One region of the Leisingera caerulea DSM 24564 genome, then DNA from elsewhere that is predicted to be linked to it. Evidence: riboswitches for the same ligand, from Rfam matches in the RefSeq annotation. Region 1 holds a riboswitch; each other region holds the start of a gene.
The links. Region 1 has a riboswitch for cobalamin ahead of CAER_RS29320 (CbtB domain-containing protein). Riboswitches for the same ligand answer to the same signal wherever they lie in the genome.
Positions count from the first base shown of each region.

Region 2: linked by a shared signal. The riboswitch ahead of CAER_RS0110080 (hypothetical protein) and the one ahead of CAER_RS29320 (CbtB domain-containing protein) in region 1 are both predicted to bind cobalamin.
Region 3: linked by a shared signal. The riboswitch ahead of CAER_RS0111200 (aromatic ring-hydroxylating oxygenase subunit alpha) and the one ahead of CAER_RS29320 (CbtB domain-containing protein) in region 1 are both predicted to bind cobalamin.

Region 1 covers NZ_KI421513.1:2,419,495-2,426,688, forward strand. Annotated here, with positions in the region: gene cobF (precorrin-6A synthase (deacetylating)) at 1-282, opposite strand, end outside; gene CAER_RS0118885 (hypothetical protein) at 356-859, opposite strand; gene CAER_RS0118890 (CbtA family protein) at 924-1,622, opposite strand; gene CAER_RS29320 (CbtB domain-containing protein) at 1,627-1,797, opposite strand; cobalamin riboswitch at 1,834-2,043, opposite strand; gene CAER_RS0118900 (DUF1636 family protein) at 2,117-2,452, opposite strand; gene cobA (uroporphyrinogen-III C-methyltransferase) at 2,449-3,183, opposite strand; gene CAER_RS0118910 (cobyrinate a,c-diamide synthase) at 3,180-4,499, opposite strand; gene cobM (precorrin-4 C(11)-methyltransferase) at 4,504-5,298, opposite strand; gene CAER_RS0118920 (cobalamin biosynthesis protein) at 5,295-5,672, opposite strand; gene CAER_RS0118925 (bifunctional cobalt-precorrin-7 (C(5))-methyltransferase/cobalt-precorrin-6B (C(15))-methyltransferase) at 5,669-6,856, opposite strand; gene CAER_RS0118930 (cobalt-precorrin-6A reductase) at 6,855-7,194, shown strand, end outside.
Region 2 covers NZ_KI421513.1:587,281-594,474, forward strand. Annotated here, with positions in the region: gene CAER_RS0110055 (5'-nucleotidase C-terminal domain-containing protein) at 1-1,752, opposite strand, end outside; gene nudC (NAD(+) diphosphatase) at 2,013-2,999, shown strand; gene CAER_RS0110065 (SRPBCC family protein) at 3,057-3,524, shown strand; gene CAER_RS0110070 (alpha/beta hydrolase family protein) at 3,550-4,428, opposite strand; gene CAER_RS0110075 (TetR/AcrR family transcriptional regulator) at 4,499-5,095, shown strand; cobalamin riboswitch at 5,114-5,336, shown strand; gene CAER_RS0110080 (hypothetical protein) at 5,446-5,850, shown strand; gene CAER_RS0110085 (protein-tyrosine phosphatase family protein) at 5,916-6,458, opposite strand; gene CAER_RS0110090 (DNA polymerase III subunit gamma/tau) at 6,652-7,194, shown strand, end outside.
Region 3 covers NZ_KI421513.1:811,060-818,253, reverse strand. Annotated here, with positions in the region: gene CAER_RS27920 (TetR/AcrR family transcriptional regulator) at 1-404, opposite strand, end outside; gene CAER_RS0111205 (dihydrofolate reductase family protein) at 420-956, opposite strand; cobalamin riboswitch at 1,229-1,429, shown strand; gene CAER_RS0111200 (aromatic ring-hydroxylating oxygenase subunit alpha) at 1,537-2,772, shown strand; gene CAER_RS0111195 (FAD-binding oxidoreductase) at 2,777-3,862, shown strand; gene CAER_RS0111190 (ABC transporter substrate-binding protein) at 3,921-5,573, opposite strand; gene CAER_RS27915 (LysR family transcriptional regulator) at 5,926-6,858, shown strand; gene CAER_RS0111180 (MATE family efflux transporter) at 6,864-7,194, opposite strand, start outside.

The DNA of each region.
Region 1 (7,194 bases):
CTGCCACCAGATCTCGGCGATGGCGTCGTGCCAGTCGTCCACCCGCTTGCGGTAGCTTTTGGTTGCCTCGTCGCGTACCGGCAGGGCGAATTCGACGATCTTCGGACCGTCACCCCGGATGGCCCGGTTGCAGATCTCGCGCCGCAGCCCTGCCAGGTCGTCCTTGCCCGCGCCCTTGTTGGGGATCAGGATCAGGTCCTGCGCGTTCAGCGCCTCAATCGCTTGCAGCGTCATGTGCTGCGGGTTGCCGGTGCCGATGCCGATCAGGGAAAGCTCAATCATGACGGGGCCTTTCACATGAAAACACGGCCCCCTATGGAGCCGCGCCGTTGTCCTTGCAAGCCTGCAATTGCGGTCAGGAGCCTTCGCCGCCTGCCGGCACGGTGAGTATTGCCTCAACCGGCTGGTCCGCTACCAGCAGCGCGCCGTGGCTATTGGTGTTGAGCGAGACCTTCACCTCAGCCCCTTCGGGCAGCGAGGGGATGTGCATCCAGTTGGCGTAGAGGCGGGCGAGTTTCTCGCCGTTCACATAGACATGCGCATGGCCTTCGCCGTCCGCGTCCGCAGCGGAGGCGTTTTCCGGGGCAAAGCGGAAGTTCTGCGGTGTAACCTGCAGGTTCCAGCCGACCATCGGGTCCTTGTGCAGCTGGATGGCAACGCTGGGAGCGTCCGGGCCTGCGGGAAGGCTGACCGATTGGGAGTGGTCATGCGCTGCCATTCCGGCATGGCCGCCGCCGTGGTGCGCCGGGTCGCCGTGGTCGTGGCCGTCAAAGGTCACGCCATTGCCGGCCGCAATCACAAAGCCGATGCCGCCGCCGAACACCAGTCCGATGGCAAAAAGAGCGAGAGAACGGGACATCTTGTCATCCTCTGGAAAAAGAATGCCCCGCCGGTTCGGGCCGGCGGGGAGTGACTGCGCGGGCTTAGGCTGCGGCGTGTTCGCGCTTGCCTTCAGCCTGCCAGAAGTAGCCGGTAAAGGCGCCCAGCAGCACCCAGGCGGCCATGCCGATGCCAAAGGCGCGGGCGGCAAACAGCGCGCCGATCTCGGTCGGAACCGGTCCGGAGAAGCTCTCCGGCTCAGGCGCGCCGACGATATGCGGACCCATCAGCAGGAGCGCCGCGATCAGGTAGCTCACCAGGTTGCCGCCAAAGGCGATCAGCCACATGGCCACCCCAGCAGCCGCAACAGTGATCGTCCACCAGATCTGGCGCGCGCCGATGTCCGCGGCGGCCACACCCGGCACTTCCGGCGCCAGCGACAGGCCGGGTGCAAAGTGGAAGGTGATGAAACCCGCGAGCCCCCACAAGAGGCCGGTGCGCGCGTTGATCTCATGGCCCTGGCGCTCAGCCACCGACATCAGTGCTGCCATCACCAGCGCATAGCCGGTGTAGGTCAGCATGGTGAAGATGATGCTGAGGCCATCGCGCATGGGCTCAGCGAACAGGCCGGGCAGGTCGGGATGGGCCGTTACGGGGTCAGCGCCGAAATGCACTAGGTCGCCGCCCTCGTAAAGTTCGGCGTGGAGCAGCACGGGCTGCACGAAATACAGCTGCAGCAGGGCGGTAATCAACCCTGCTGCAGCACCAGCGAACAGGCCGCTGGTCAGAATGCGACTGAACATGGCCTTAGTGGCAGGGGAAGCCAGTTGCGTGGCGCACGTCATGCGCGGCGTCGTGCAGGGCAGATGCCTGAACATGGCCGGTCAGCGTGATGATCCCCAGCCCCAGAACCACGGCAAACAGTGCCGGAAGCACAGTGGAGCCAGCGGCGGAAGCCTTAAGTGTTTTGGTCGTCATTTGTCGTCCTCCTTACCGTCACACCCGACGGCATAAGTTGTGTCCATTCACACGGCCGGTCTCCTGACTCGCGGGTCGCTGCTGCCATCCTCCTTCCCGGCCTTGGCCAGTGGATATTGGAAGGCCGCTCGCCGCTCACAGTCGCGGGGGCGGTTGAGGCTTCGGTGCCGCAATTTGGTCCACCGTCCTCATTCCCGTTTCAGTCCCAGTGCTTAGGCACTATCAGACACCGTATCGGATTGTTTTGCCCCGTGCGGCTGAGTCTGGTCAAGGACGAAACCGCCAATCCGGAGTGCTTCAGCGTCATAGGGCAGGCGGATCAGCCCATGCCGGCTGGAATGCGGGCAATCGCCTTGAACCGCAGGCGGCCCAGCGGGCGGGCATCGGCAATGCTGCCGTCCGGACTCTCCGCATAGATCCGCAGGAAGGTCAGAATGTCCGGCAGGTCCGCTGCGGTGATCTCTCCGAACAGATAGGCGGTCTTGCCGCTCTGGCGCACCGCCAGAGTTTGCGGCCGCTTGCAGCCGGACATGCAGTCCACCTGCTGCAGCCTTGCCTGCACCCCGGCCGCCTCCAGCGCTGCGGCGACCTGCACTGGCAGGGCGGGGTCCGCGTCGCGGCAGGTGCGGCACAGGGTGACGGTGGGCGGGGTCATGCGCCGGGCATGTCCTGATCCGCCAGCGGGCCGTACAGGATCAGCACCGGCGCCTTGGTCTCCATTGCGCGCAGAACGGACGGCAGCTCACCCACCGTGTGGCAGAACAGTTTCTGCTCCGGCGTCGAGACCCCCTGCGCCACCAGCGCGTGGGTTTCTTCGGGCAGGCCCGCCTCCATCAGCTTTTCCGCCAGCGCGGCAAAGGTGCTTTTGCCCATGTAGACCACGGTGGTGGCGTGCGGGTCGGCCAGCGCTGCCATGTTCAAATCGTCCGGCAGCCCGCCGGTCACGTCATGGCCGGTGATGAACTGCAGCCGCCGCGCTGTCAGCCGCCGGGTCAGCGGGATGTTCGCGGCCGCCGCCGCTGCTGAGGCCGCAGTGACGCCAGGCACGATCTCAAATCCGATGCCGGCCGCGCGCAATGCGGTGATCTCTTCCTCAAGGCGTCCGAAGACGCCGGAATCCCCGGATTTCAGCCGCACCACATTCAGGCCGCTTTGGGCATAGTCGACCAGCAGCTGGCTCACATGGTCCTGCTTGGGCGAGGGGCGGCCAGCCCGCTTGCCGACGCCCACCAGATCGGCATCCGCGCGGGCATGGCTCAGGATCGGGCCGGACGACAGGTCGTCAAACAGGATTGCATCCGCCGCCTCCAGCCGCTTCACCGCCTTGACGGTCAAGAGCTCGGGGTCGCCGGGGCCGGAGGACACAAAGCTCACGAAACCGCTCATGCATGCTCTCCCGTGATCAGGTGGAAGAAGGTGCCGGTCACATTGCCCTTGATCGAGCCGGTCTCCGGCACAGGGTTGCCGTCGGCATCCATGACGTTTGCCAGCGGCGCGTCGGGTTCTTCCAGAATGGTGGAGTAGTGGAATTCATGGCCGCGCAGCGCAGTGCCCGCGCCAAAGCCCGGCATCCCTGCCTGCAGAATGGCGCGGCGGTAGCCGAGGTGGAACTTGCGCTTCTCGTAGGAGGTCACGAGGCCCAGAAGGCCCAGCATCTGGTGGCGGTTGCCTGCCTTGTCGATAAGCGCCTCGCCCAGGGCCATATAGCCGCCGCATTCGCCATGCACCGGCTTGGTCTCGGCATGCTTCTGCACGCCTGCGCGGAAGGTTTCCGCAGCGGCCAGCGTGCCGCCGTGTAGCTCTGGGTAGCCGCCGGGCAGCCAGACCAGATCGGCATCTGCTGCCGGCGCCTCATCCGCCAGCGGCGAGAACGGCAGGATCTCGGCTCCGGCTGCGCGCCAGCCGCTCAGCAAATGCGGATAGGTGAAGGAAAACGCCGCATCCCGTGCCAGCGCGATCCGCTGCGCGGGCGGTGCCGGAAGGCTGGCCGGGGCAGGAGCCTGGCCCGCCAGAGCGGCGGCCTTGATCGCCTCCAGATCCACATGTTCGCGCAGGAAGGAAGCATAGCCTGCGATGGCGGCTTCCAGATCCGGATGTTCCACCGCCTGGATCAGGCCCAGATGCCGTTCCGGCAAGGCCAGATCGCCGCGCCGGGGCAGGGAGCCGAGGACCTTGATCCCGGCCTTCTCCATGCCAAGGCGCGTCAGCCGTTCATGGCGCGGGCTCGCGACGCGGTTCAGGATCACCCCGGCAAAGGGCAGTTCCGGGTCATAATTCTTGAACCCCAGCGCGGTGGCCGCGGCAGACTGCGCTTGACCGCCCACATCGACGACCAGCACAACCGGCCAGCCCATGCGCTTGGCGGTCTCGGCAGAGGAGCCAAAGCCCGACTGGCCGCGCGTTGCCACGCCGTCGTAAAGACCCATGGAGCCTTCGCCGACGCAGATTTCCGCACCCGCAGATTGGGCAGTGACCGCATCCAGCAGCCCGCCGTCCATCGCCCAGGTGTCCAGGTTGAAACTGGGGCGCTTAGCTGCTGCCAAGTGAAATGCCGGGTCGATATAGTCCGGCCCGCTCTTGTAGGGCTGAACGGTCAGCCCCTCCTCGGCCAGTGCCCGCAGGAGGCCCAGCATCACGGTGGTCTTGCCGGTGCCCGAGGAGGGCGCTGAGATCATCAGTCCGGGAGGGTTCAAGTTTGTCATGGCCTTAATCGTCCCCATGGTTCCAGCTCGACCACGGGCTGTTGGCGCTTTGCGGCCGGTAGCGGCGGTCGTAGTCGGTGGAGTACAGGCAGCTTTCGTCAAAGCCTTCTCCCTTCAGCACCGGTCCCACCAGGATCAGCGCGGTGCGGGAGATTTTCTCGTCGAGCGAGTCCTTCAGTGTCTCCAAAGTGGCCCGGATAATCTGCTGGTCCGGCCAGCTGGCGCGGTAGACCACCGCCACCGGACAGTCGGCACCGTAATGCGGGGTGAGGCTGTCCACCACATGGTCCAGATTGCCGATCGACAGGTGGATCGCCAGCGTGGCGCCGGTCTTGGCAAAATTCTCCAGCGACTCGCCTGCAGGCATCGAGGACGCGCGGCCCGGCGTGCGGGTCAGCACCACAGACTGGCCCAGGCCCGGCAAGGTCAGCTCGGTCCCCAGCGCGGCAGCCGCAGCAGCAAAGGAAGGCACGCCGGGGGTCACGGACACGGGAATGCCCTCGGCCTTCAGGCGGCGGAGCTGCTCACCCATGGCAGACCAGACTGACAGGTCGCCGGAGTGCAGCCGGGCAACGTCTTGACCGGCTTCATGCGCGGCCTTGATTTCTGCCACGATGGCCTCCAGATCCATCGCCGCGGTGTTCACGATCTTTGCGTCCGCAGGGCAGTGGCTCAGGATTTCCTCTGGCACCAGTGAGCCCGCGTACAGGCACACCGGGCAGGAGGCGATGATGTCGCGCCCGCGCAGGGTCAGAAGGTCGGCAGCGCCCGGTCCGGCGCCAATGAAGTGAACGGTCATGGCTCAAGTCTTTCTGCTATGGCCGCGGTGGCAAGCCCATCCGCGGTGACAACTCTGGGGACAAGCAGGCGCGCGTGTGCACCCGGCACCCCGTGGCGCGCGCCCGCCAGCGCCGCGGCTTCCGCCAGCGAGCCGGTACCGAACCGCGCCTTGATCCGGGGAGAGCAGGTCAGCGTCTGCTCCCCGGCAATATCCTGTTCCTGCAGCGCAATCACCGGCAGCCCGGTGGCACGCGCAAACGCCTGCATAGCAGGCGCTTCGGCTTTCTCCGCGATGGAGGCCAGAGCATCGGCCTGCACGCCGGTCAGCGCGAGCGCTGCCTGCAGATCTGCTGCCGTTGCGGCGCCGCGAAATCCGATGCCTGCTACGATCATCGCGTGACGCTCCACTGGATGACGGGCCGTGCCCGGCGCCAATCACGCATTGTGCCCAGGGGGCCCGCCTCGGCAATTTCCGCCTTCAGCAGATGACCGCCGCGTGCGGCATGGGCCTGCATCAGCAGCGTCTCGGTTTCCAGCGTGACACCATTGGCGACCAGCCGCGTGCCTTCTGGCAGGATCTCCCACAGATGGTTCAGCAGTTCCTGCGAGCCGCCACCGCCAATGAACACGCAATCGGGCTTCTCAAATCCGTCCAGCACATCCGGGGCTTTGCCCAGCACGGGTTTCATTCGGTGATCCAGCCCGAACGCTGACGCGTTGGCGCGGATGTTCTCCAGCCGGCTCTCGCGCGGCTCGAAGGTGATCGCCCGTGCGCCGCGCGCTGCCAGGCACCACTCGACCGAGACAGACCCGGAGCCGCCGCCGATGTCCCACAACACCTCGCCTGCGCGCGGTGCCAGCGCCGACAGTGTCAGCGCCCGGACCGGCCGCTTAGTAATCTGCCCGTCGCTGGCGAAGAGATCATCTGCCAGCCCGGACGCCTGCGGCAGGCCCTTGCTGCCCGCGGCTTCAACCGCCACGGCTACGGGCGCCTGAATGTCCTGAATATCGAACCCTTCGGCAGTGGCAGAGCGCACCTGCTGGCGCGGCCCGCCCAGGCATTCCATCACGGTCAGGGCAGAGGCGCCAAAACCCTCAGCCACCAGCCAGTCCGCCAGCTCCGCCGGTGCAGACCCATCCCGCATGGTGCAGATGACGCGGGTGCCCGCTTCCAACAGGGGCCGCAACCGCGCGTAAGGCGCAGCATGCAGGCCGAGGCACAGCACCTCTTCCAGCTTCCAGGCCAGATGGTTGGCCGCCAGCGCGAAGGTGGACGGCACCGGATAGGACACCCACTCGCCATCCTTCAAATCCCGAGCCAGGGAGCCGCCGGCGCCATGCCAGAACGGATCTCCCGAGGCCAGAACGGCCACTTTGCGGCCGCGCAGGTCCAGCACGGGGGCGGTGGAAAACGGCACCGGCCAGGGCTGGCCCTTGCTGGCTGCACCCGCCAGTTCCAGATGCCGCGGGCCGCCGAATATCATGTCGGCCTCTGCCAGCGCCTTCCGGCTTGCATCGCCCAGGCCTTCCAGTCCATTTTCGCCCAGACCAATTATCGTAAGCCATGGATCAGACATGACACGCATCCTTCTTCTGGGCGGCACCACCGAGGCCTCGACGCTGGCCAGGACACTGGCGGAGGCTGGTTCGGATGCGGTGTTTTCCTACGCGGGCCGCACCGCCGAGCCGGTCAGCCAGCCGCTGCCCACGCGCGTGGGCGGCTTTGGCGGCGCAGAAGGATTGGCGGCTTACCTGGTGGCCGAAAACATCACCCATGTGGTCGACGCCACCCATCCGTTTGCAGCACAGATGAGTTCCAACGCCGTCCACGCCTGCGACGCGGCGGGTGTGCCGCTGTGCGCCTTTGAGCGCCCGGCCTGGCAGGCAGGGGAAGGCGACCAATGGCTGCACACGG
Region 2 (7,194 bases), 1.8 Mb from region 1:
CAGCTGCCCGGCGATATAGTCGCGCACGGCCTGGCGGATCCGCATCGGCGCCAGCGGCAGTTCATCCGCCTCGCGCAGCATCCGGAAACTGCCGCCGCCGCTGACCCGGTAACTGTTGGCGGCAACTGCAAAGCGCTGCTCCGGCGCCACCGGCCGGCCGTCCCACCTGAGGTCCACGATCCGTTGCGCCGAGGGGTTGATGCACTCTCCGGTGGCGGAATAGCGCGGCGGCTGCGACAGGCAGATCTGATAGGTCAGCCCGAAGATCACATCAAAATGATGCCCCGCCCGCTGCGGATCGGCCAGCAATGTGCCGCGGCTGCCGGGCGCGATGCGGTTGAACAGCCCCGCCGACATTTCCAGCCACTCCTGCAGCTGCGTGCCGGTGACCGCGACCACCCGCAGCTCATTGGGAAAGACCTGCAGATCGGCGATATTGCGGGCGCACAGCTCCCCGGCCGCAATGTCGGTATAGAAATGCGGACCGGATCGGCCGCCGAATTTGCACGGAGCCGCGGCAGACAGCAGCGGCAGGCCTTGCGCCGCGGTGCCTTGCAACAGCGGCCGCACCGCTGCCGCCTGGGCGCCGGCAACCAGCGCGAGGCCGCGGTCAGGCGCGAAAAAGGTGAAATAGGAATGCATTGCCACCGGGCTGTAGCCCGCAGGCTGCCGCATCCGCTCCAGGGTGCGGGCATGATCCGCCGCCAGCGCCCGGGTGAACCCGGCCGCCTCCTCCGCCAGCGGCACGGATGCGCCGGTATCGCCGTGCTGCGCCACCGGCTGCAGGCTGGCGGTGCCGCCAGCGGGCTGCCAGCCTGCAGCGCTATGCTCCAGCTCCAGGCTGATCACGCCCAGATGCGATCCATGCGCGCCCGGCATCACCACCGGCTTGGCAAAGGGATGACCCGGGTGCGGCAGCGTCAGATGGGTATGCCCCCCCACCACCGCGTCAATTTCAGGCAGTGCCGCCAGCTGCTCAAGCGCGTTCTCGCTGCGGTCCGCCCCGGTTCTGGCAGCAACCCCGGTGTGGGCCAGTGCCAGCACCACATCGCAGCCCTGCTCCTTCAACCGGCGGGACTGGGCCTCCGCGGTTTCCACGATACCCGCCGCGGCCAGCTGATCCTCCAGCGCCTTGCCGCACCAGATCAGCGTCTGCGGCGGCAGTACCGACAGCAGGCCTATCCGGACCGGCGGCAAGCCGGGACAGCCCGGGATCTGCCGCTCCAGCACCGCCGTCTGCGTGAACGGCAGGTCAATCCCCGGTTTCGCAGCAGTCAGGTTGGAGCACAAAACCGGGCACCGCACGTCTCCGAGCACCTCCGACAGCGCCTCCACTCCGAAATCGAAATCGTGATTTCCCAGGCCGACCGCATCATATTCCAGCACCTGAAAGGCACGCGCCAGAGGATGCGGCCCATTGGAACCGGGCACAATATCGCCCAGTGGCGACCCCTGCAGGCCATCGCCATTGTCGACCAGAATACAGGCCGCGCCCTGCTCAGCCGCGTCAGCACGCGCCCGGGCGATCAGGCTGGCCACCCGCGACAGGCCAATGGCCGGGTCCGGACGGTCGGCATAGTAGTCGTGGCTCAGCAGGTTGCAGTGCAGGTCCGTGGTCGCCAGCACGTGCAGCACCCCAGCGGGCCGGGCCTCCGGAGCCCCTGCCCCGCCTGTCATGTCCGAATCTCTGCTGACACCGCCTGCCCGCCGCTCTTTCCGCACCATTCGGTGCCATTCTTGATTGTCGGCCATTTGAATCAGCGTTCTAAGGATTTGCAATAACTCCTTTAAGCGGCCTGTTAACTTTTTCGCGCCACCCCCTGCCCTGCGGCACAGTTGCCTCATGGTTTGCAGGCAAAAGCCCCCGCGGCGGCCGGGAAGGTGTGGCGGCGCAGCGACAGGCAAGCGCAGATCGCAGCGGAATGCTGGCACCGCCTGCGTCACACTGTCATGGATTGCATCATTTCATCCGGCAGCCGCGGCAGCCTGCCGCCAGTCAAAGGAGAGCCGCCATGAAACGCGCAGAACAGGTGACTTTCGGCGGCGGCGGTGGACTCGACCGTGCCGCGCATCTGCGCACCGACCCGGCAGCGCTGGACGCCGCCTGGAACAGCCCGCAGTCCCAGGTGCTGCTGATGTGGCGCGGCAAACCGCTGACCCGGCGCGCAGAAGACGCCGGCCTGCCCTGCGGCCTGGCCTGGACCGCGGCTCACCATCCGCTGGCCGCCGGCCGCCGGGACACGGCGCTGTTCCTTGGCCTCACGCCTGACGGCACCCCCTGCTTTACCTGCGACATCAGCGGCTGGAAGCCAGAAGGCCTGGATAAGGACGCGCTCAACAGCTTTGCCGATGCCAGCGAACAGCAGCACCCGGATCTGCCGGACACCCATGTGTTTGCCGAGCTGCGCCGGGTGATGACCCGCCTGACACCGCTGGAGGCCGAGCTGGCCTCCACCGCCAAGGCAATGCTGGCCTGGCACCGCAGCCACCGGTTCTGCGCCTGCTGCGGTGCGCCCAGCGATGTGGCGCAGGCGGGCTGGCAACGGGTGTGCCCGGCCTGCAAGGCGCCGCATTTCCCGCGCACCGACCCGGTTGTGATTATGCTGATCACCCATGGGGATTCCGTGCTGATGGGCCGCTCCCCCGGCTGGCCCGAAGGGATGTATTCGCTGCTCGCGGGCTTTGTCGAACCCGGCGAGACACTGGAGGCCGCGGTGCGCCGCGAGGTACTGGAGGAAACAGGCGTCAGGGTCGGCCGCGTCAGCTACCTTTCCTCGCAGCCCTGGGCCTTTCCAATGTCGCTGATGTTCGGCTGCGCCGGCGAAGCGCTGAGCCGTGAAATCACCATCGACCCGTCAGAGATCGAAGACGCGCTGTGGGTCAGCCGCCAGGAGATGATGACAGTCTTTGCGGGCGATCACCCGGTGCTGAAGCCCGCTCGGGAGGGGGCAATTGCCCATTTCCTGCTGAAGAACTGGCTTGCGGACACGCTGAATTAACGCGCATATTGGCGCAAAACGACCCGAAATCAGGCGGCGCAGCTGAGGCAGGCAGATATGAAGTTTCAAAGCAACGAAGACATCGAAGCCCCGATTGCAGAGGTTTTCGGCGCAATCTCCGATTTTGAACTGCTGGAACGCTCTGCCCTGCGCCGCGGCGTCGAGCTGCAGCGCACCGGCGACCTCGCCCAACCCGAAAACGGTTTGGCCTGGGATCTGAACTTCGACTTTCGCGGCAAGCCGCGCGACATCCGGCTGACGCTGGCTTCCTATACGCCGGTTACCGGGCTGGCTCTGACTGGCAGCGGCAGCGGCATTGATGGGCGGATGGAAATCGAGCTGCTGGCGCTTTCACCGCAGCGGACGCGGATGTCGGTGCAGCTGAAGCTGTCGCCCAGCAACCTGACCGGCCGCCTGCTGGTGCAATCCCTGAAACTCGCGCGCAGCAACCTGACGCGCCGGTTCAAGCTGCGGCTGGCCGAATTTGCCAAGCTCACCGAAGACCGGCTGAACCGCAGCGCCTGAACCGCCGCCCGGCGCCAGAACCGGGTCAGCCCTGCGGCAGCAGCCGCGGCCACAGCGCGGCATTTTCCCGGGCAAACGCCCCAAGGTGGCCAATTGCCTTCAGCCCCAGTTCCCGCGGAGCCAGCACTGTCCGGTGCTGCGCAGCACCGCCAAATACCTCACCCAGCCGCCACACGGCCGGCGGCGGCACAACATCATCATCGGCCACCGCAAACAGGTCGACCGGGATGCCGGTCTCTTTCCAGCGCGGCAGCGGCAGGCCCCGCCCCGTTTCCGGCAGGTAGCTGCCCCGCGTGGTGCACCAGCGCCGCCATTGCCAATAGACTCCCGCCGGCAAGTCGGCCCCGAACCCCACCGCACGCCCGGGCAGATAGCCCAGAACACGGGCCGCTAGCGGCACATGGCCGAACCAGAAAGCCAGCGCCAGCGCGCGGTAGGGCCAGGGATGATCGTGGTGATGCACCAAGCCGCCCGCAACCACGATCATGCGGGCGACGTCCTCAAGATCGTCCTGCAGGGGCATCAGCATCGCTCCCAGCGAATGGCCGATCACCCACAACGGCACGCCCGCATAGTGCCGCCGCATTTCGGCCCGGGCGGCGGGCTGATCCGCCAGCGCCCAATCGGCCATAGTGACAGTGGACCGGCGCGGATGTCCCCGCGCCGAGTCTCCGAAATCCGTGTAGTCATAGGTCAGGCAGGCGATCTGCTGCTCTGCCGCCAGCCAGCGCGCGAAATGCCGGTAAAACCGCTGCGGCACCCCGGTTGCGCCGTTCAGCACCACCGCCGCCCGCGCCGCCCCGTCCGGGCGGTACAGCCGGCCCGACAGCAACGCATCCCCGGACGCAAAGCGCAGCTCTTCCTCCCGGATACCGGCGGTATGTTCTGCGTGTCTGTCCAGCATGGCAGCCTCCTAGACCAATTGGTCCACTTCCTGACTGGACCAATTGGTCTAATACTGTCAAGCTACCGCCATGACTGACGTGACGACAGCCAGCCCGCCCCCCGGCAGCCCGGCCCCGACCCGGGAGCGGCTGATCCGCGCCGCCGCCAGCCTGTTCCGCGAAAAGGGCTACGCCGGCACCGGCCTGGCAGAGCTTCTGGCCGCTGCCGAAGCGCCGAAGGGATCGCTCTACCACCATTTCCCCAACGGCAAGTCCGACCTTGCGCTGGCGGCGGCCACATGGGCCTCGGACCAGATGCTAGCGCTGATCGACGCGGCCTTCGGCCCCGCCCCCAGCTTTCCGGCCGGGGCCAAGACGGTCTGCTACAAGCTGGCAAAACTCTTCGACAAGCAAGGCAGATGGAGCGGCTGCCCGGTCTCTGCGACCTTGTTCGCCGGGCCGGAAAACGACGCCTTCCGCCAGCACGCCGCGGACCTGTTCGAAAGCTGGATCGCCGCCACCGCCCGCCAAGCCCACCGCCTGGGCCTGCCCCGGGCTGAGGCCCGCGCAGCCGCAGAGAACTTCTATATCCTGCTGCAGGGCGGCTGGCAGCTGGCCCGGGTACGGCGCGACTCTGACGTGATCCGCGGCCTGCACACACAGATGCAGATGCAGAAAAACGATTGACGACTCGGCAGGCGAACCGCTACCGCTTGTGGTGATGGTTCCCGCGCCACAGAATCTTGTGTCCGGGATGAAAAGGGAACACGGTGCGGCCCCGCCCCAGGCAAGGCCAACTCCGCGACTGCCCCCGCAACTGTAAGCGGCGAGCGACCCCGATAGAGCCACTGGTCTGATACGAGGCCGGGAAGGATCGGGAAAGCTGCGACCCGCAAGTCAGGAGACCTGCCATCAAACGTGTAACTCGAACCCGGGCGGGGTGTCCGGACAGGGTCTGATGGCACCGCGGGTCTCCCGCATTTTCATCCGGTCTCTTGTCCCCAGAACTCCCCGCACCACGCGCGGAGGGCGCAGATATGATGTGGACGGACACAACGCATTTCTATGCGGCAACGGATTGCAAATACCTCGGGAAACCCTGCCCGGCGGCAGAGCGGATGATCGCCAAGCTGGCCGAGGCGATGACCAAGGCCAAGCCGCTGACCCAGGACGACTTTGAGATCACCGGCACCACCGCGCTGGACGGCTGCCCGCGCAACTGCCCGGCGCAGTTCGTGGCCAGCCACGACCGGATCCGGCTGTTCTGCGGTGTGGGTGAGGACGCCCCGCGCGAAGGCCTGGACCGGTTCGCCGATGCAATCCTCAGCCGCGACGGCACCGGCTTTGCCGCCTCCCGCCTGGACGCCCGCCCCTGCGCGCTGATGGAGGCGCTGCCGAAGTCGGCGGAGGCGCGGCAGGCGGAACAGATGATGGCGCTGTGAGCAAGTATTTATCCGGGCTCTGAGGGCTGCGCCCGGCCTATCGGCCGGGCGAAAGGTTACTCGATCTAACCTGCCACCTGTCCCGCGCAGGCCCAGTCCATCTGCGCTTCGGTCTCCACCGCGCAGGGCCGCACTGACCGCAGCCGCGCCAGCGCCTGCACCGGATCCTCGCCGCATTCGATCATCAGCCGCAGCACCGCCATGCCGGAGCGCCCGCAGCCGCCGCGGCAATGCACCAGCACCCGGCCGCCGCCGCCCAGCGCCTGCCGCGCCGACCGGCTGGCCGCCGGCCACTTCGCCGCCACCGCCGGCGGCGGCGTGCCGAAATCCGGAACCGGCAGATGCAGCCAGCGGCTCGCCATGCTTTGAATATCAATTCCCAGCCGCGGCGCCCCGGCGGCAACGTGCTCAGCCTCGGTGGTCATCGAAAGCACCAGCCCCGGTTTCCACTGATAGATCTGGATCAGGTCGCCCCGGTAGTCGCCTTCGGCGCCCGGCAGCCGGCACAGCGCCAGAATGCCGCCGCCCGCAGACAGCGCGTGGATGGTCAGCCCCGCTTGCGCCGCCTCGTCCGGCGCTGCTGGCTCAGAGGTTTCTTCAGATCGCATACCGCCTCCTTAGCCGCTGCGCTCCTGCGTTCCCCCGCGTTGCCCCGCCCTTGCAGCCTAACCGTTAACCACGCAATGCCAAAGCCCTTTTGCTGCTCCGCATTGCCCCCTTCTGCGGTGGACGAACGGGCTGCGCTTCAATACCCTGCGCGCAACGCGGGCGCCCCGCAAACCGAATCCGGCACGAGACATCATGAACGATACCCCCAGCGACACCGGCCAATCCCAATACCAGGTTCTGGCCCGCAAATACCGGCCCGAGACCTTTGCCGACCTGGTGGGCCAGGACGCGATGGTACGGACGCTGAAAAACGCCTTTGCCGCCGACCGCATCGCTCAGGCCTTCATCATGACCGGCATCCGCGGCACCGGCAAAACCACGACCGCGCGGATCATTGCCAAGGGCATGAACTGCGTCGGCGAACACGGCAATGGCGGCCCGACCACCGATCCCTGCGGTAAATGCGAGCATTGCGTGGCGATCATGGAAGGCCGCCATGTCGACGTGATGGAGATGGACGCGGCGTCCCGCACCGGCGTGAACGACATCCGCGAAATCATCGACTCGGTGCAGTACCGCGCGGCCTCCGCCCGCTACAAGATCTATATCATCGACGAAGTTCACATGCTGTCGACCTCCGCCTTCAACGCGCTGCTGAAGACGCTGGAGGAGCCGCCCGCGCATGTGAAATTCATCTTCGCCACCACTGAAATCCGCAAGGTGCCGGTGACGGTG
Region 3 (7,194 bases), 1.6 Mb from region 1:
TCTGCGCCCTTCACGCCTGCGGCGGTGATTTCCGCCTCGATCAGCCGCGTCAGCCCGGTCAGGGAGGGGCCGATCAGGGACGGATTTTCCAGGATGCACTTCGCGAGTTCCGGGTGCCGGGTCACCTGGGTGCAGTAGCGTGTCATCAGCTCGCGGAGCCGCAGCTTGGGCGTTGCTGCTTCTGACGGGGTGTCTGAACCTCCAAACGCTTTTGCCACAAGGCTGGCGATCATCTCGTCCCGGGTGCCGGCGTGATGGGCCACCGCCATCGGGGTGACGCCAAGCGCATCTGCAAGCGCCTTAAAGGTCAGGGCCTTGCTGCCGCCCTCGTCGAGCAGCTGCATGGCCTTATCCAGCACATCATCCTTGCTGAGGATCCGGCTGCCCTTGGGTGGGCGTCCCATGCGCGGGGGCATTGGTCAGACCACCCGGAACTTGCTCTGGACCATGCCGGTGGGAAGGATGCGGGAGCTTGCCACCTGGAGGTCGATGTCCTGGTCGAGGCTGCCGAACAGCGGGATGCCGCTGCCGATCAGGATCGGAACCGTTGTGATGGTCAGATCGGCGATCAGCCCCTGGCGCAGGAAAGACTGCACCAGCCGCCCGCCGTCGATGTAGGCGCGGGTCCAGCCCTCTTTTTGCAGTTCCTGCATCAGGTCTGCGGGTTCAGCGGTGCTGAGGCGCACCTTGTCCTTCAGCCCTTCGGGAATGTCCTGTCCGGTCAGGCTTCTGCTGAGGACCACAACCGGCTTGCTGTAGGGCCATTGGCCGAATTCCAGAAGGGTGCGGAAGGATCCTGTTCCCATGACCAGCCCGTCGACGCTGTCCATGAAGGCGGCAAAACCGCCATCGTCGTTTTCGGTAGCGGGCTGTTTGGACAGCCAGTCCAGTGAATGGTCCTGGCGGGCCACGAAGCCGTCGAGGCTGGCGGCGATGAAGACGTGTCCGGTGGTCATCGGCCGCTCCTGTGCTCTTAAAAAACTATACGGCATATAATTAATCGCGCTTCGCGTTCCAAGAGGCCGGCGCAAGATACGCTGCCTGCGAATCGCTTCGGATTGGCCGGTGGCGCCTAACCGCATGAAAGATAAGCGCTTGCCGCAAACAGACTGGCGGATGCCGGTTTGAGATTCTGGACACCCCTGTCCCTGCTGGCACGGCAAACATGCATGTCTTTTTCCGGTTTTGGCGGGTCGGATTTGTCTCCGCCCTTACGCCGGGATTAGGGCAATTTGCGCCTCAGCAAGGTGCCGCCCCTTGGGGCGGAGAATTGGGAAGCTGGTGAAATTCCGGCACTGCCCCCGCAACGGTGACCCCGGGCAAGGCATGGCGAGAAACCACTGAGGCCAGAGGCTTCGGGAAGGTGCCAGGCCCCGCCGCCGAATGGCCCCGGGACAGTCCGGAAACCAGCCTTGCCCTAGAAACGTCAACCGCGGGCGGCGGCGGGGCGGTTGCAGGCGCGTGGCCTGCAATCTCTCTATCCATGCCCGCAGCCAAGCCAACCTGCCGCGGGGATGCGGCAAAGGAGAGAAGCAGATGCTTCACGACAGCGACATTCTGGCCAAGCTGATGGCCCGTCAGAAAAACTATTCCCTGGAACAGGCGTTTTATACCGATCCGGGCGTGCTGGATCTGGACATGCGGCAGATCTTCTACCGTGAGTGGCTGTTTGCCATTCCCGCCTGCGAAATCCCGAAGGCGGGCAATTTCGTGACCCATCAGGTGGGTTCCTACAATGTTATCATCGTGCGCGGCACCGATGGCGAGGTGCGCGCCTTCCACAACGCCTGCCGCCACCGCGGTTCGGTCGTGTGCAAGGCGAAGAAGGGCAACGCGCCCAAGCTGGTCTGCCCCTACCACCAGTGGACCTATGAGCTGGACGGCTCGCTGTTGTGGGCGCGCGACATGGGGCCGGATTTTGATGCCTCCAAACATGGGTTGAAACCGGTGCATTGCCGCGACCTGGCCGGGCTGATCTATATCTGCCTGGCAGATGAAGCGCCGGATTTCGATGCTTTCGCAGACGTGGCCCGCCCCTATCTGGAGCCGCATGACCTGAGCAACGCCAAGGTGGCCTATGAAAGCTCGATCATCGAGAACGGCAACTGGAAGCTGGTCTGGGAGAACAATCGTGAGTGCTATCACTGCGGCGGCAACCACCCGTCGCTGTGCCGGACATTCCCCGAAGATCCCTCCGTCACTGGTGTTGAGGGTGGTGAGACCCCGCCGCACCTGCAGAAGCATTTCGACCGGATCGAGGCGGCGGGCGTGCCGGCGCAGTTCCAGATCAACGCGCGCGGCCAGTACCGCGTGGCCCGGATGCCGCTGAACGAAGGCGCTGAGAGCTATACCCTGGATGGCAAGGCGGCTGTTGCCAAGAAGCTGGGTCGGGTGCCGTTCGCCGATGCGGGCACGCTCTTGAAGTTCCACTATCCAACCACCTGGAACCACTTCCTGCCGGATCATTCCATCGTGTTCCGGGTGACCCCGATCAGCCCCACTGAGACCGAAGTCACCACCAAATGGCTGGTGCACAAGGACGCGGTCGAGGGCCAGGACTATGACCTGAAGCGGCTGACCGAAGTCTGGGTTGCCACCAACGACGAGGACCGCATCGTGGTCGAGGACAACCAGCGCGGTATCAACTCGCCCGCTTATGAGCCCGGCCCCTATTCGGAAGTGCAGGAAAGCGGTGTCATCCAGTTCTCCAACTGGTATGCCGAGCACCTGACCCGCGCGCTGACCGGCCGCCACCTGATCGCGGCGGAGTGACGGCATGGGACTGCAAGCCAATTTCGAGACGCTGGACGAAACCCTGGCGTGGAAGGACGACGAGATGCTGGAATGCGTCTCGGTCGTGCCGGAGGCGCCGAACACCGCCACCTTCAGCTTCCGCGCGCCCTCCGGCGCGTGGTTCAAGTATCAGCCGGGCCAGTTTCTGACGCTGGAGCTGCCGGTGCCGGGCGGGACCGTCTGGCGGACCTACACCATCAGCTCCTCGCCCTCGCGGCCGCTGTCGATTTCGGTCACAGTGAAGGCGCAGGCCGACAGCATCGGCACCCGCTGGATGCTGGACAACCTGCGCCCGGGCATGTTCCTCAAGGCGTCCGGCCCGGCAGGCGTGTTCACGCTGCCCAAGCGCCCGAACGGCAAGTTCCTGTTCATCTCCGCAGGCTCTGGCATCACGCCCAGCCTGTCGATGACCCAGTACCTGTTCGACCGCGGCCAGTCGCCGGACGTCTGCTTTATCAACTGCGCCAAGCGGCCCAGCGAGATCATCGCGCGTCAGCAGCTGGAAAGCATGGCGTCGCGGGTGCCAGGGATCAAGCTGAACTTTGTGGTGGAGGAGGACGATCCCTATCAGGTCTGGACCGGCTACCGCGGGCAGCTGAACCAGATCATGCTGGGCCTGATCGCCGGTGATTACCTGGAGCGCGAGGTCTACTGCTGCGGGCCCGAACCGTTCATGCAGGCGGTGCGCGACATGCTGAACGGCCTGGGCTTCGACATGGAGAACTACAACCAGGAAAGCTTTGGCGCGCCGGTGGAGACCGAGGCAGACGCGCCCGAGCTGGACGATGTGGTTCCCGAGGAATCCGCAGCCGCCGAGATCACCTTTGCCGCGTCGGGTGTCACTGCCAATTGCACCGAAACCGACACGGTTCTGGCGGTGGCCAAGGCATCGGGGCTCAACATCCCGTCGGGCTGCACCTTCGGCATCTGCGGCACCTGCAAGGTCAAGAAGACCGCGGGCGATGTGCATATGGTCCACAACGGCGGCATCTCGGAAGAAGATGTGGAGGCAGGGTATATCCTGGCCTGCTGCTCCAATCCGATTGGCTGGGTTGAGGTCGAGATCTGACCACAGAAAGGGGCGCGCGCCGGGTCTGGCACGCGCCCCTTTCAATTGCAGGCCCCGATCAGGCTTCCAGTGCCAGCTTGTGCACGTGAATTTCGTTGATCGGGTGGCTTTCGGCGCCGACCACACCCGGGCGGGCGTGGCGGTAGAGCGAGCGCCAGTAGGGCTGGATGATGGTGCCGTCCTCACGCAAGAACGTCTCGATGCCTTCCATGTGGCCGCGGCGGGTGTCGGCGTCGGCAATGGCCGAGGCGGCTTCCAGCATGGAATCGAACTCTGCACTGGCGAGGCCGGTTTCGTTCCAGGCCACCCCGGTCTTGTAGGCCAGCGTCAGCACCTGCACCCCCAGCGGGCGGTGGCCCCAGTCAGTTGAGCTGAACGGGTATTTGTCCCAGTCGTTCCAGAAGGTGTTGCCGGGCAGCACCGTGCGTTTGACCTTGAGCCCTGCATCGCGCATCTGCGCCGCCAGGGCGTCGGTGGTATTGCGCCGCCAGTCGTCGTCGATGGAGATCAGCTCGTGCTCGAAATCGAGCATTCCGGCCTCCTCCATCAGCTGGCGCGCGGCGTCTGCATCGCGTACCGGCGCACCGATATCGGCGTATTCCGGGTGGATCGGGCAGACATGGTGGTTCTCGGCCAGGGTGCCGCGGCCGTCGTAGCCGAGTTCCAGCAGCACCGCATTGTCGCAGGCCAGCGCCAGAGCGCGGCGGACGCGGGCGTCGGCGTAGGGCTGTTTCCCGTCCACCTCGGCGTTGCGGTTGGTGCGCAGCACCAGGGTGTTGGCCGAGACCGACTCGCTGACGTTCCAGCCAATGGAGGTGAAGATGTCGACATATTCGCCCACGGTTTCGTAGGTCATGTCGATTTCTTCCGACTCCGCCGCCGACAGGTGGGTGGCGCCGTCGGTGCCGAAGTCGATGAACTCAATCCGGTCCAAATGGGCGCCTTCACCCCACCATTCATGGTCCGGGTTCTTCTCCAGCACCGCCTTCACGCCGACCTCGTATTCAACCAGCTTGTAGGGGCCGGTGCCGATCGGGTCGGCGCCCGGGTCGCCTGACCAGCCGTCCGGCACGATCGCGGCGGGGTATTCGGTCACCGCCGGGATGATGGTGATGTCGGGGCGGGTCAGCTTCACCTTGAGGGTCAGGTCGTCGACCACCTCCAGCGCGCCCTCGGCGGGGCCGTCGCCAGCCTCGTTCTGCAAGGAGCCCATACGGGCCGCCATTGAGTTGCCTTCCCATTTGCCATTGCACCAGCGGGCAAAATTGTAGGCCACGTCCTTGGCCGTCAGGGTGCCGCGCCCATCGTTCCAGTTCACTCCGGGGCGGATATGCAGCAGGTACTCGGTGGCGTCCTCGTTGACTTCCCAGCTTTCCAGCAGCCGGGGTTCAAAGGTTCCGTCGGCGTTGTACTGCACCAGGTATTCCATATAGCCGCGCACCACATTGCCCAGCTGCGGCCAGTTGAACAGCGGCGGATCCAGCAATGCGCGCACCACTTGCTGGATGCGGATGGTGCCGCCCTCCTGGACATTGGCGGCTGCTTGCACCGGCTGGCTGAGGCCGATCATGCCATAGGCGGCAGAGGCGGTCACACCCAGCGCGGTTGCGCGGCTCAGGAACTCACGCCGGTCCAGTTTGTGTTGCGCAACTTCCCTGGCATGCATCCGCACCGCGGGGTGGAAGGTTTCCCTGTTGTAGTATTTGGTCATTGTCTGGTCCTTCGGTTGAACACATCTGCCCCTAGCATGAAGCAGCGGTGAAGCTTGTAAAGTGCTGGATGGTTGCGCAGCGCGCCCGATCGGTCCGGCGAGGCCTCAGGGCAGACCGCCGGTCTGCCAATCAGACACCTGGATGAGATGGCGGCGATCCGGTCGAAACCCTGCCAAATGCCCCAGCCGAATTTTCCGGCCGGCAGCTCCGTCAGATGAGGATTAACTGACATCCGGTATCCCTGCTTCCTGTGATCTGCCGGTTGCTGCCGCCGGGGGGCGCGGCCTTAACAGAATTTGCGCAGGGCTTTTCTGTTATAAAAACTCTGCCTTTTGCAGTAAGCAATTATTTATGGATGACATTAGCAGCATTAATAGGAAGCTCAGCTACAACCTGGTCGCGCTTCACACGTTCGACCTGGTGGCGCGGCATGGCAACTTCACTGGCGCGGCAGAGGCGCTGGGGCTGACGCAGTCGGCTGTTTCACAGAAGATCAAAGGGCTTGAGACCGAATTGGGCATTGCCCTGTTCCGGCGCGAGCACCGCGGCGTGTCGCTGACAAACGAAGGTGTGCGGCTGCTCAATGTGGTGCGCCCGGCGATGACGCAAATCGGCAATTCCCTGGCGTCGCTGCTGGAGCGCAAGTCCCGGCCGAGGGTGCGGATTTCGGCGGATTTTGCCTTTGCCAGCTTCTGGCTGCTGCCGCGGCTGTCGCATCTGCGGGCGGAGCTGGGGGATGAGATCGAGATCCAGATCCTGGCCAGCCAGGTGCCGCCGGATGATTACGGCGAGGATTGCGATATCAAGATTCACGTCGGCCCGCGCAGCAGCATGGGCGGCGGTGACGTGATGCTGCTGCAGGAGCGGGTCGGGGCGGTGTGCAGCCCGGCCTATCTGGAACGGCACGGCCCGGTGTCCTCGGCCGCCGGCCTGCTGGATTGCCAGCTGCTCAGCCTGTCGAAACCGGCCTCGGCAGAGTGGCAGACCTGGCAGGGGTGGTTCGACCGCCTGGGCATCACGGGGGAGCGGTCGAAGCATTACATCAGTTTCAACAACTACGACATGGTGGTTCAGTCGGCGGTGTCCGGCGACGGCATTGCGCTGGGCTGGCTGGGGCTGATCGACCGGCTGCTGCAGAGCGGCGCGCTGGTGCAGGCGGTGCCGGATGTGGTGGCAAGCGATGCCGGCTATGTGATGTCGCGCGACTATTCCAGCCGCCTGCAGGGGCCCAGCCTGGTGTTCGACTGGATTGCCGAGCACTTGGCAGTGGCCGGCAGGCTGTAGCGGCGCTACCAGCCGCGGCGGCCCAGCAGGGCGTGCAACCGGTTCTGCGGCGCAAAGGCATCGACCGGGGCAGGCCGGGTGAGGCCCGCCAGCACCCTGTGCACCAGAAGCCCGCCAAGCCCGGCAAAGATCATCCCGCCTGCGGCCTGGCCCAGAAGCACCCCCGGCGCACCGGCCAAGTGGCCGCCCAGCACCGCCAGCGGCCAGGTGCCCAGGGTGTGGCGGCCCCAGTTGATCCAGGTGGAATAGACTGGCCTGCCCAGGTTGTTGAAGCTGGCGTTCTCGACAAAGATCACCCCGTTGAAGAAATAGGCCAGCGCCAGCGGCCCGCAGAAC